2 regions of the Listeria grayi genome follow, and region 2 is predicted to be linked to the other one. Evidence: a T-box and tRNA genes for the amino acid it is inferred to sense, from the RefSeq annotation. Region 2 holds a T-box; the other holds one or more tRNA genes.
What was found. A T-box is a leader RNA that pairs with one kind of tRNA and senses whether it is charged. The one in region 2 lies ahead of leuS (leucine--tRNA ligase), so its partner is inferred to be a tRNA-Leu.
Positions count from the first base shown of each region.

Region 1 (6,495 bases), 430 kb from region 2:
CTGCTTCTGTCAATGCGGCTTCGATCACAATCGTGATCTGCTCGACATGATGCCGCGATGCGATTTCAGGAACCACGCCGCCAAAACGTTTATGGCTCTCGATCTGCGAGGCGACAATATTTGAAAGGATCTCCGTACCATTTTTCACCACTGCTGCAGCTGTTTCATCACAGCTTGACTCGATTCCTAAAATATACTTGTCTTTTGTCATTATAGATCCACCCACATTACTAGTGCATTTTCGTGATTGTCCGGATAATAATTCTTACGGATCGCTCCGGGTTCGAAATGCAACTTTTTATATAAATTTTGTGCTTTCTGATTACTCACGCGAACTTCTAACGTCATGTGTGTGACACCAGCCTTTTCCGCCTGCTGCATCAATTCCCGCAGCAACAGCTCGCCATAATGATTGCCTTGCTGTTCGGGATGAATCGCAATATTGGTGATGTGCCCTTCATCTAAGATCAGCCAGATCCCCGCATAGCCGATAATGACCGCGTCTAATTCGATGACGATATAAGCCGCAAATTCATTCAATACCAGTTCATTGCGAAAAGCCGTTTCCGTCCATGGCGAAGTAAATGCCGCTTTTTCAACACGTAAAATACCGGGTAAATCTTCCAGTTCCGCATTACGCAGAACTACTTTTCCCGACTCGTTCACTTGTTTTCCCTCGCTTCCAGCCACTTGCTTTCCGCCTCCGCAAGCTTCAAATAGGTTGGCACAAACTGCGTGGCATTCTCGCCAGCTTCATTCAAAGCGAGTTTTACTAATGTACTAGCTCGTGCAAAGTTCAAATCGACCGATGCAAAAATCGCCCGATCACCCAGCCGCTCGCTGATACGTTCCTTTAAAACAGGAGAAATGTCCCCAGCGATGATCGCCCGGTCCGAGATGTGAGCAAGCAGTTCCTCCAAAGCGATATGCTGATCGGAAAATACACTCTTCCCTTGCTGATAAACCGCTCCATATACATTTCCGCGCCGTGCATCGATCAATGGCACTACTGGCTCCGTGGCGAAGGAAAAATTACCTGCAATCGCAGCTAATGACGAAATGCCCACGATAGGGATCTGCCGGTCCCAAGCAAGTGTCTTCGCAACTGTCACTCCGATCCGAAGCCCTGTATACGATCCCGGACCACTCGAAACAGCAATTTTCTCCAAGTCAGCAACCGCAATGCCACATTCTTCCAATAACTGTTCAATCGCCGGCATCAGCCGAACACTGTGATTTTTCTTTAAATTGGTCGTGAGCTCGCCTAATATTCCCGACGCATTCCCAACCGCGACACTCATCGTATCCGTTGCTGTATCGATTCCTAAAATCATTTCATCACCTCCGCACATAACGCCTCATAGCGGTTCCCCACCGGATTCAGAACAATATCGCGCACCTCATCGCTCACCCGCGTGATCGTTATTTCCAAATAATCAGGAGGTAGAATGTCACGAATAAAGTGCGCCCATTCCACGACAGCAACACCGTCGCCCTCGATATATTCCTCGATCCCCAGGTCATCGCTGCCAGCTTCTTCCAGCCGATAAACGTCCAAATGATATAGGGGCAGTTTCCCCGATCGGTATTCCCGTAATATCGTAAACGTCGGACTTTTGACCATTTGGCTGATACCAAGACCTTCTGCAAGACCTTTTGTAAATGTCGTCTTCCCCGCGCCAAGATCACCTTCCAGCAAGATCAGATCCTGCCGCTTTAAATGTCCAGCTATTTTTTCCGCAAACTGGATCGTTTCCAGCGCGTTTTTCGTCTGTACACAATACTCCATTTCGTCACCTATCTCAATTTATTCTGTCATTATCATATCATATAATAATCAAAAACAATATCGCCGCTACTTCATCATCAGCTTACTTTCCCAGCCACAATCCAAACAAGACCGCTGCTAGTCCGCCGCCATAAGTAAGAAGTGCATAACTCACCATATTCCCTATTTTCCGATTGCGGAACAGTTCCACTAGATCGACTTGAAACGTTGAAAATGTCGTAAAACCCGCGATGATCCCCGTTCCGATAAACAACCGCCAATGTGCTGGGACTGCTATCGCCGTCAAATAGCCTAGCAACGTCGCACCGATCATATTGATCAAAAACGTTCCCAAGGGAAAAGCAAACCGCCAGTTCGCCTTAACAAGCAACGATAAGACATAGCGCCCGACCGCCCCGATACTGCTTCCTGCTGCCACCACTAAAAAGTTAATCCACATGGAGCGTCCTCCTTCTCTGCAACCGTGCACTTATTGAAAAACCATAAAACGCCAGCACTAGTCCCGCAACAGCGCTGATGATCCCATAAGTCATTGCTAACCCCACATGACCTGCCTCAAGCAGCTGGATCGTTTCCATGCTAAATGTAGAAAACGTCGTAAACGTTCCGATAAATCCTGTTCCGATCCCGGAAATAAACGCCTGCGAAAATATTTTTCGCGATTGCAGATAAGAAACCGCAAACCCCAATAAAAAGCTGCCAACCAGATTAACGATCAGCGTATGCCACGGAAATAGCCCGTCAGGAACGATAACACTCACCCCATACCGCGCCATGCCACCTAAAGCACCAAAAAAAAGAATATATCCATAATAATACATCTATGCCAACCACTTTTCGTTATTATTTATTCGTTTATTATAGCACGAGAGATATCATTATTGCGGATTATTTTAGTAGAAATCCAGCTTGACAATTCTTATCGAAGCTAGTTATAATAACGTTACGCGTGAGTTTCACGCACTAAAACAACGCGGTCGTGGCGGAATCGGCAGACGCGCTAGGTTGAGGGCCTAGTGGGGTAAAACCCGTGGAGGTTCAAGTCCTCTCGGCCGTATATAAAGTATGAAAACTCTTAGAGGTTCTAGGGGTTTTTCTTTTTTTCTTCTCCTTGTAAGTAGGTAGGCATAATTGGTAACTAGCCTAGTGGGTTACTGTTAGTAGGAATAAAAAGTATTTTTAATAAAAATGTGAGATATAATGATAACTTCCTTATCGAGAATTTTATCAGAATCAATTCAAAGAGACTTGGAAGATATTGTTATATATTATAAACAAAGGGTTAAACAGAAACTAAACTCCTATGCTTCTGCAAGTTCTCCTACATAGTTGGCTCACCTATTGCAAGCTTCTTTACTAAAGCGTATAAGTACTCAAACTCCCCTCAATGTGTATCTTGTATTTCAGTATTCCTCTATCTGTGTAGATGTTTTGGCTGGATAAATTGAAAATTTCTTCCATGTTATCCCTCTCCTATCGTCTTATTACCTTTATTTAACGAACGAACGTTCTTGTTATCAATAGGTATTTAGGCACAAAAAAAGCCCTGCCAATTAAGGCAAGGCTACAAAATATTCTTTTACTTATTTTTATTTCTCTCTGCGTCTATCCATTCCATAAAAATGTCAGATGAGTGTTTATCGTCAGTATTAGAATAAACTGGTTCATATTGGTAATCTGATTTTAAGGAATTAGCTTTCACATCATAAGTCAATCGCATTTCGGTCGGAATTGGACGGTCGTATTCTTTGCATGCAGAAATTATGCGGTCAAGTTCTTTTATCCCCGCATTCAGTATAGAAAAAACTTCTTTCTTATTAAAATTTTTCTTATTTCCTAACACCTCATTTACCTTACTAATAGTAACTATTTTTCCCTTTATTTGATAAAAAACATTAAATGTCAATGCACTTTCTTCATAAGACACGTAAATAAATACCTTTTCTGCTTGTGATTCTACATAGTCAAGCCCTAAAGAAATCATATCTGCTTGAATCTCCATAAATACATCTTCAAATACTTTTGCCATTTTAAATTCCTCCTAGTTGCGTATAATTTTTTTATAAGCGTTCCCGTCTATTTCATATTCTACCTCAAAAGATTTTGGTCGTAGAGAGCCTTCCTCATAATGTATTTTTATATCCACCGATACTTTTTTTCCTTCTTTGATTGCTTTAGCCCATGTATCTTCTAAATTTTTATAATGTTTTAAATTCACTTTCTTTGCTTGTGATACCAAGTTATCCAAGTCCCCCGAACCACCAAACCTATCGGCTACTAAATGCCCTGCATGGTCTCCTTCTTGCTTATCGGGTGTTTTTGGGTTATGTGGCTTCCGTCCTTCGTGGATTTTAAGTTGTAAATCATCTGCATACGCATGGACGATAGCGCCGTTTGAATCGGATGATAAAATACGTCAAAAATGTTGGTTGCCGTTACTTTCATGCCTACTCCAATTTATTTATTATACTACAATCTCAAGTGAGAATTTAAATCATTTTCCCACTATAAAACAAAAACCCCCAATACTACTTAAAGTACTGGGGTTACTTGATAGCGCCATGACCTTAACGGGCACAGGATTTTGAGGACTGTAAACACCGAAAATGGGTGGTGCTAGCTAGATATATAAAAATATCCTAACCGTTACTAAACACTATCTTTCTATATTTAAAACAGCCTAAACTGGTCTGTTTTTGGTCAATAAACTTTATTGAAATCCGGCTTATTTCACAATCTTCATAAATTCATCAAAGCTATTTGCTACATGATAAAATACAGGTTTCCAATCATCCGATCTTTCATGATCCCATACAACGACTGTAGGATTATCTCCACCTTTTCGAAAATCTAAACAAAGGAAATTTCCTGCAAAAAGGACTGCTATTGGAACAACAGCATTACCTAGTTCATCTGCATGTTCCTCGTCCGTCAATCGTTCTTCGATTTGCGCTAAAACCACGTTTATATCATATACTCCCAGCTCTATTTCCTTTGGGTTAGGTACTTGGCATAACAACCTATCAATGACATATTCATGATTATTTTCTGCTAGGAATACCCCTCTATAATCTTTAGGAGAACAACCATTGTATTCTTTTATTAATTCCCTATATTTTTCAGGAAATGTCACTCTTAAAAACGCCTCATTTTCATTAATTAGTTCATCTGTAGGCAATGGTAAAATTACACTAGTATTATCAAATTCCATTCTTTTATGCTCCTTTTATTTTAACGTTTGCTGTCCGCCCACATGCCTGCACTTCTTCCACCATCATGGGTAGTCACGTTGTGTATGCCGAATTCTACTAACTCCATTTTCCCCGGTGTTTCTGTATGATGCCATGTAGTTTTTTCCACTACGCCACCAATTTGCTCATTCAGCCATTTAAATTGTATATAGTCGGACTTAACCCACAGTTCTTTTGGTAAATATACTGTCTTACATACAACTCCAGCATCTTTAAATTGAGCAATTCGTTTGCTGTCAATTTTTTCGATTTTTATTTTAGGTATATAGCCTAACTCTTCTGATCTTTGCTTTATAACTATACGCTTACTCTTTGGTATAATTGCTCCACCTAGAACATCATTTTTCCAATCCCAAGTATTATTACTCTTAACATTACCAGCATACACAGCCGCATACTCATCCAAAACCTCATCAAACGTCTTCGTTCCTGCAATAAATTCATTGATTTTCTTCGTATTCGGCTCCGGGATTTTCTTCGTTTTGTTTCTTTTAAAGAAATCCTTCGCACTCTTGATCGAGCCAAACTTTTTCAATCTCGCAAGTCGATTTATCCCACCTGCTACCCCGATAACACCCATCACGCCTGTTACGACATTGGTATAACCATAAGCGTCTCCATATTCATAGGGTTCGAGCATGCTTTGATACGCCACTAACTTTGTTGTTTCTAGTGGATCGGCTAGAAAAGAAGTCGCTAAACTCCCTAATCCCTTTACTGTTTGAACAGGGTGGAAAAATGGTGCTATAAAACTGGTTGCTGTTACTTTCATGCCTGCCCCGATTTGCCTTGCTTTGTTTCGATCATAATTCCGATAATCTTTTTCAATTCGAGAAGCATGGCGCTGCTCCATCTGTAATAATTGTTCCATTTTCTTTGCTGTCTTGGCAAGTTCATGCCCTTCTGAATCCTGTAACTTTCTTATTTTCTGTTTAAGTTCCCGGTCTAGCTCTTCCAACACCTGTTTATTATGGGTCTGATTCGCTTTCATATCCGGTTTATCATCTAAAATCGGAAACATACTTCTGGGTGGCGCATGGGAAGCGAACACACTATAACTAAGCTCGTGCAACGCTTGCTCCTCTGATTTTGCCACGTTTCGCAAGTAGCTTGGATTAATGATACTCGGTCGATTCGGATAGATCTCGCCGTCAATACTGCGAAAATCTTCCATGTAACTGGATAGATATGTAAAAAGTTTCTCCACCGCAACCGTTTCTCGGTCGACCGTGTCACGATGACCGCCATACGCGATATTCATTGCCTTGGCTAGTTTTCCGTCTTGTTGTTGGATCTCTCGCTGTAATTTTGCTAGTGAACTATCCAATGTTTTTAGGGACTGTTTCATTTTATAAAGCGCTCGAACCGCTTCTTCCATCTCTCCCATGGTAAGTTTGAATTCCACTATTTTCCACCGCCTAGTTGTTTATCTTGTTGTATCACGCTCTCCACGGC
Region 1 is NZ_LR134483.1:789,980-796,474, reverse strand. It holds gene tsaD (tRNA (adenosine(37)-N6)-threonylcarbamoyltransferase complex transferase subunit TsaD) at 1-211, opposite strand, end outside; gene rimI (ribosomal protein S18-alanine N-acetyltransferase) at 211-690, opposite strand; gene tsaB (tRNA (adenosine(37)-N6)-threonylcarbamoyltransferase complex dimerization subunit type 1 TsaB) at 663-1,334, opposite strand; gene tsaE (tRNA (adenosine(37)-N6)-threonylcarbamoyltransferase complex ATPase subunit type 1 TsaE) at 1,331-1,789, opposite strand; gene crcB (fluoride efflux transporter CrcB) at 1,872-2,228, opposite strand; gene EL241_RS03750 (fluoride efflux transporter FluC) at 2,218-2,610, opposite strand; tRNA gene EL241_RS03745 (tRNA-Leu) at 2,763-2,846, shown strand; gene EL241_RS03740 (hypothetical protein) at 3,369-3,818, opposite strand; gene EL241_RS03735 (DNA/RNA non-specific endonuclease) at 3,831-4,202, opposite strand; gene EL241_RS03730 (SMI1/KNR4 family protein) at 4,515-5,000, opposite strand; gene EL241_RS13780 (HNH endonuclease signature motif containing protein) at 5,021-6,445, opposite strand; gene EL241_RS03720 (DUF5344 family protein) at 6,445-6,495, opposite strand, start outside.
Region 1: it encodes a tRNA-Leu, which carries the amino acid that the T-box ahead of leuS (leucine--tRNA ligase) is inferred to sense. The anticodon was not compared.

Region 2 (6,495 bases):
TCCGAATGATCAGATCGCTTTTTTCCAAACGATCTAAAATCCCGGTGATCGTCGAACGCAATACATTTGTCTTTTCAGATAAAACAGCAGGCGAAATTCCATCAGGATAGGTTGTTTGATTCGCTTTGATTTCTTTGAGGATAATAAATTGCGGCAATGTCAAATTTTTCTCTGCTAACACTTTTGCAAATTCGATTTTTGCCAAGCGACTAACATTTCGGATGATTGGAATTAATTCCCCAGGGCTATTCATGGCGTGCTCCTTTCTTTAATTTTATAAATAGTTTCTGTAGTAATTATTTCTAGGGTAACTATTATTTTAACTTTTTCTATGTAAAAGTCAACATAATTGTTTGGATTTTTTAAGTTTAATTTTAGTAAGCGTTATCAAAGAAGGGAGAGCCGTTAGCGATATTTTTGAAAAAAAAACTGACCTTCTAAACAGAAGATCAGTTTTCAGAAAAAGGAAGAGGTGGTTATTTTCTTTTTTCAATCACTAAAACATAGGGCGGGTTATTTTTCTGATTTACATAGCGATACTGCAACACATGAAATTCCTGCTGAGGTAGCTCGGTAGTGAACGCTTCAAGTTGTTCTTTTTCGATTTTTCCTTCAGGATGACCGTGATACACCACGATGATCAAAATGCCGTTCGGTTCGAGCAACGCTAGAATCTGTTCCACACTCTTAATTGTAGAGCTAGCTCGCGTCGTGATTTGTTTATCGCCGCCTGGTAGATAACCGAGGTTGAAGATAGCAGCTTGGATGGGTGTTTTGACGTGCTCGGATATCTGGTCGTGCGAATCCTGGATCAAGGTAACGGGAGCCAGCAGATTTTGCTCAGTCAATTTCTGTCTGGTCGCTTCGATCGCCTGCGATTGGATATCGAATGCAAAAACTTGACCATTTTCCCCAACTAATTCGGCTAACAGAACGGTATCATTGCCATTTCCACACGTGCCATCAATGACCTGACCACCCGGACGAATTGCTTTTTTTAAAAGATCATGTGCAAAAGGGAGAATGGGTAATAATGTCATCTCAGCTTTCCACCTTTTGCTTATATTTAGCGCCTTGATAGCTGCCGCGCTGCACGAGTTCCGCATCGATCGCATTCAATACTTCAAATTTACTCAAACTCCAGATTGGTCCGATTAAATCTTCGACCGCACCGTCTCCAGTGATTCGATGAATGACCATTTCGGGAGGGAGGATCTCCAACTGATCTGCAACCAAGCTGACATAGGCTTCTTTTGAAAGAAAAGTCAGATCACCATTTTGATAATCTTTTACCATCGGTGTTCCTTTTAATAGATGAAGTAAATGGATCTTGATACCATCTACGCCACTGTCCACGACCTTACGTGCTGTTTCCATCATCATTTCCGGCGTTTCTTTTGGTAGGCCATTGATGATATGCGTGCAAACACGGATCCCGCGGGCTTTTAGTTTTTGCACACCTTCTAAATAACACGCATAATCGTGAGCCCGATTGATCAAGATCCCGGTTTCATCATGAGCGGACTGAAGGCCGAGTTCGATCCAAAGATAAGTACGCTCATTTAATTCTGCCAAATAGTCTACCACATCATCAGGCAGACAATCGGGGCGAGTGGCGATGGACAAACCGACAACGCCGGGCTCATTCATGACTTGTTCATATTTTTCTCGCAGTTCGCTCACTGGCGCATGCGTATTAGTAAACGCTTGAAAGTAAGCGATATAACTCGCCTTTTTCCATTTTTGATGCATTTGATCGCGTACCACTGCGAATTGTGTCTTTAAATCAAGCGCGCGATCGCCCGCAAAATCGCCTGAACCGGCAACGCTGCAGAAAGTACAACCGCCTTTCGCAACTGTACCGTCACGATTCGGACAATCAAAACCGCCGTCTAATGAAACTTTAAAGATCTTTTCACCGAAATGTTCGCGCAGACAATAATTCCAAGTATGGTAGCGTTTATTGTCTTTGCTGTATGGGAAGGGATTGGTAGTCATCAATTTTTTCGTCTCCTTTTGCAAACTGTTTTTATTTTAACATAAAGTGCGTAATTATTCTTGTGAAATCGCTATTGGCAGATGTCGATAGAATAGACAAAGAAAAGGAACATTTCTAGGAAGCATTGTTTAGAAAAGCAAGTTGATTTCACTTTTCCCAAAAACAAAAGAGGTGATATTCTTCTTGAATCTGCGTTGATTCTTGAGATAAATATAGATTGCCAATAACCGAATGTATTCGTTCCGAGAGTGAATTGTAAGATCTACAGTATTGCAAGCATCTAGGAACAATGACCTACAAGTTATATAACTCCGTATACAGAAATTATAATTTTACAACTGTTTTTTTATTGTTTAGGACAAAATATAGACCTTTCACGATAAGAATGTTGAAATCCTATTTCTATTATTTTAAAATTTTGTTAGTTGCGCAACTTAGATTATACAAAAATGGAGCTGACTATCAAATGAAAAAAGAGAATAAAAAAAGGTGGATTAAGTCCGTATGCGCATCCCTTGCTTTAGCAATGGGTATGTCTGTTGTTACACCTTCTATTGGGGTATATGCGGTTGAAAAAGAACAAATGCAAACTTCTGAAAAAGAGGAAGTAGGGTATCAGCCTAGTTATGACGAATTAAAAGAGCTTGGCCTGACTGATGAAGAGATCAATGAACTTAAAAATATTAAAGATACTGGAATTACCCTCGAAAATGGTGTTGCTTATAAAGATGGAAAAGTTTTAAAAGACGGCAATTCTATGCAGAGAGGAAGGATGTCATGGGCAGTAAAGGCTTTAAGAGCAGTATGGAAAAAAATTCCTAAAAAAGTTAAAAAGACGCTTGGAGGAGTTGCTGGATTTGAAACCTTATTAGGATATATCGATCATTTTACTGGTAGTGTAGAGAGCAATATGCAAAAAGGACTTAGAAAAATGGGATTTGGAAAAACTACAGCATGGTGGATCACAAAAATATTAACGGCTATAGCATTTTGAGTAGGAGGTTAGAATGAAATTCAATAAAACTACTTGGATAGTTATTATTTTATTTATAATTTCATTTATTGTTCTACCATTACTTTTCCAGGATAGCTTGATAGTATTAATTGTTAATACTATTTTCTTTATCTTAATAATCATTGGGATTATTTATGATTTATTCGAGGAGAGAAGGACGAAAAAAAATAAATGAAGTTAAAACTTAAACCCCGCTTCTGCAGAGTGTTTATTTTTTAAAAGAGCTTGGGGGCATAAATCAGTTCCTTGCTTGGAATAAAGAATAACGGCAAAAAAGAATCGCTTAAAACAGCAAATGGATTTTAAGCGATTCTTTCGTTATTTCGGCTTATTTCTCAGTCTCATTAACTTTCCTTCATGCCCCTAGTAATAGTCTTCTTTAGATTTATATAGATTTTTACACAAACTTGCTAATTTCCGTGAAATCAGCTACAATTGGGGTAATATAAATTGGCGTTGAAGAGGAGTAGTAATCTTATAAGTGGATGAGAAGAGAGTCAGCGGGTGGTGCAAGCTGAACATCGACTAAGATGAACTTGCCTTGGAGCTGGGCATTGCCCCGTTTTCCGCGTTAAGGAAAAATAAGTTGAGTGGTAAAACACTAATGTGGGTGGTACCGCGGGAGATGTCTCTCGTCCCATGGCCGAAGGAAGGCTATGAGATGGAGGGCTTTTTTTATGCAGAAAATGAAAGAGAGGACTAGAAATGACATTCAATCATCAAAAAGTAGAACCGAAATGGCAGCACTATTGGGAAGCAAATCATACTTTCCGCACAACTGAAAAAAATGGGAACAAGAAGTTCTATGCACTGGACATGTTTCCTTATCCATCAGGAGCAGGACTTCATGTTGGACATCCAGAGGGGTATACAGCAACTGATATCCTATCCAGAATGAAGCGGATGCAAGGTTTTGACGTTCTTCATCCGATCGGCTGGGATGCATTTGGGCTTCCTGCTGAACAATATGCGATCGATACTGGGAATGATCCAGCAATCTTTACTGAAAAAAACATTGCTACTTTTAAACGCCAGATCAAATCACTGGGTTTCTCCTATGATTGGGAACGTGAGATCAATACTACCGATCCGGAATACTATAAATGGACGCAATGGATTTTTGAAAAACTGTATGAAAAAGGCCTTGCCTATGAAGCGGAAGTGGCAGTAAACTGGTGTCCGGCTCTGGGAACCGTACTTGCGAATGAAGAAGTTATCGACGGCAAAAGCGAACGCGGCGGCTTCCCAGTCTATCGTAAGCCAATGCGCCAATGGATGCTTAAAATCACCGCGTATGCAGATCGTCTATTGGATGATCTGGAATTAGTCGACTGGCCGGAAAACATCAAAGACATGCAGCGCAATTGGATCGGTAAATCAGAAGGTGCCGAATTAGAATTCCACATTCAAGATACTGACGAAAGTTTCACGGTCTTTACTACTCGTCCAGATACTTTGTTTGGAGCAACTTACACAGTGCTTTCACCAGAGCATCCGCTGATCGCGAAAATCACTACTCCTGAACAGCAAGCAGCTGTTTCGGCCTATCAAAAAGAAGTAGAGCTGAAAAGCGAACTAGAGCGCACCGATCTTTCTAAAGAAAAAACAGGTGCTTTCACAGGCGCATATGCCGTCAATCCTGCTAATGGCGAACCGATTCCAGTCTGGATCGCGGACTATGTACTTATGAATTACGGAACTGGTGCAATCATGGCTGTTCCTGCTCATGACGAACGTGACCATAAATTTGCGAAACAATTTGCTTTGGATATTCGTCCTGTTTTGGCGGGAGGAAATGTCGAAGAAGCTGCTTTTACCGGTGACGGTGAAATTATCAATTCCGAGTTTCTAAATGGTCTTGATAAAGCTTCTGGTATCGCGAAAATGATCGACTGGTTGGAAGAAAATCATCATGGCACCCGCAAAACGACCTATCGTTTGCGCGACTGGCTGTTCAGCCGTCAACGCTACTGGGGTGAGCCGATTCCAGTTATCCACTGGGAAGACGGTGAAACAACGCTTGTTCCGGAAGAAGAGCTACCGCTATTGCTTCCAAAAACAACCGAGATCAAACCGTCCGGAACTGGAGAATCACCACTTGCGAATTTGTCAGACTGGGTAAATGTGGTGGATGAGAATGGTAGAAAGGGACGTCGTGAAACGAATACGATGCCGCAATGGGCTGGTTCGAGCTGGTATTTCCTTCGCTATATCGACCCTACTAATCAAGAAGCCATAGCCGATAAATCGAAATTGGAACATTGGTTGCCAGTAGATGTCTATATCGGCGGGGCAGAACACGCGGTGCTACATTTGCTTTACGCGCGCTTCTGGCATAAATTCCTTTACGATATTGGTGTCGTACCAACGAAAGAACCATTCCAAAAACTATTCAACCAAGGAATGATCCTCGGTGAAAATAATGAAAAAATGTCTAAATCGCGTGGTAATGTAGTCAATCCTGATGATGTTGTTGCAAAATACGGTGCAGATACACTTCGTCTGTATGAAATGTTCATGGGACCACTAGAAGCATCAATCGGTTGGAACGACAACGGTCTAGAAGGAGCACGCAAATTCTTGGATCGTGTATGGCGTTTATTTGTTACTGACGCGGGCGAGATCAGTGACAAGATCACAGCGGAACCAAATCACGATTTAGAAAAGAGTTATCATCAAACCGTCAAAGTAGTGACCGAACATTTTGAAAACCTTCGTTTCAATACAGGGATCTCACAATTGATGATTTTCATCAATGATGCTTATAAGCAAGCACATTTGCCAAAAGACTATGTAGAAGGATTCGTTCGTCTGCTAGCACCGATCGCACCACATGTTTCCGAGGAACTTTGGCAACTGCTTGGCCATACGGAAAGTTTGGCGTATGCCGAATGGCCGACTTTTGATGAAAGCAAACTGGTAGAAACCGAAGTGGAGATCGTCTTGCAAGTAAATGGCAAAGTCAAAGATAAAGTCCACGTAGCAAAAGACAGCAGTAAAGAAGAATTGGAGAGAATCGCGAAAGCAAATGATAAAATGCAGGCGGCTATTAGCGGAAAGACCATTCGTAAAGTAATCGTCGTTCCAAGCAAACTTGTTAATATCGTTGCCAATTAAAGTCCTAGGTAGAATGGAGAATCGACATGAGCCAAGCAAGTATTCTTAATCGTATCGAAACGCTTTTTAAGGATTTGCCTAAATCAGAGAAGAAGGTCGCGGAAATGGTATTGCAGGACCCGGCCTTTGCCTCAGCTTCTTCGATCCACTCATTAGCCAAGCGAGCGGACACAAGCGCTGCGGCGATCATCCGTTTTTGTAAATCGCTGGGATTAAAAAGTTTTCCCGACTTTAAAAGACAACTATACTCCGAGCTGTCTTCGCCGGTCGCCTCTGGTTATTATGACTTTGAAGAAGATGAATCTTTTGATGGTATTTCGCAAAAATTGCTGGCAAATTATTTCCAGACTCTAAACGATACTGC
Region 2 is NZ_LR134483.1:1,222,541-1,229,035, forward strand. It holds gene EL241_RS05925 (MarR family winged helix-turn-helix transcriptional regulator) at 1-253, opposite strand, end outside; gene EL241_RS05930 (tRNA 5-(aminomethyl)-2-thiouridylate-methyltransferase MnmM) at 477-1,040, opposite strand; gene EL241_RS05935 (tRNA modification radical SAM protein MnmL/YtqA) at 1,042-2,001, opposite strand; gene EL241_RS05940 (hypothetical protein) at 2,466-2,993, shown strand; T-box leader at 3,462-3,657, shown strand; gene leuS (leucine--tRNA ligase) at 3,720-6,131, shown strand; gene EL241_RS05950 (MurR/RpiR family transcriptional regulator) at 6,158-6,495, shown strand, end outside.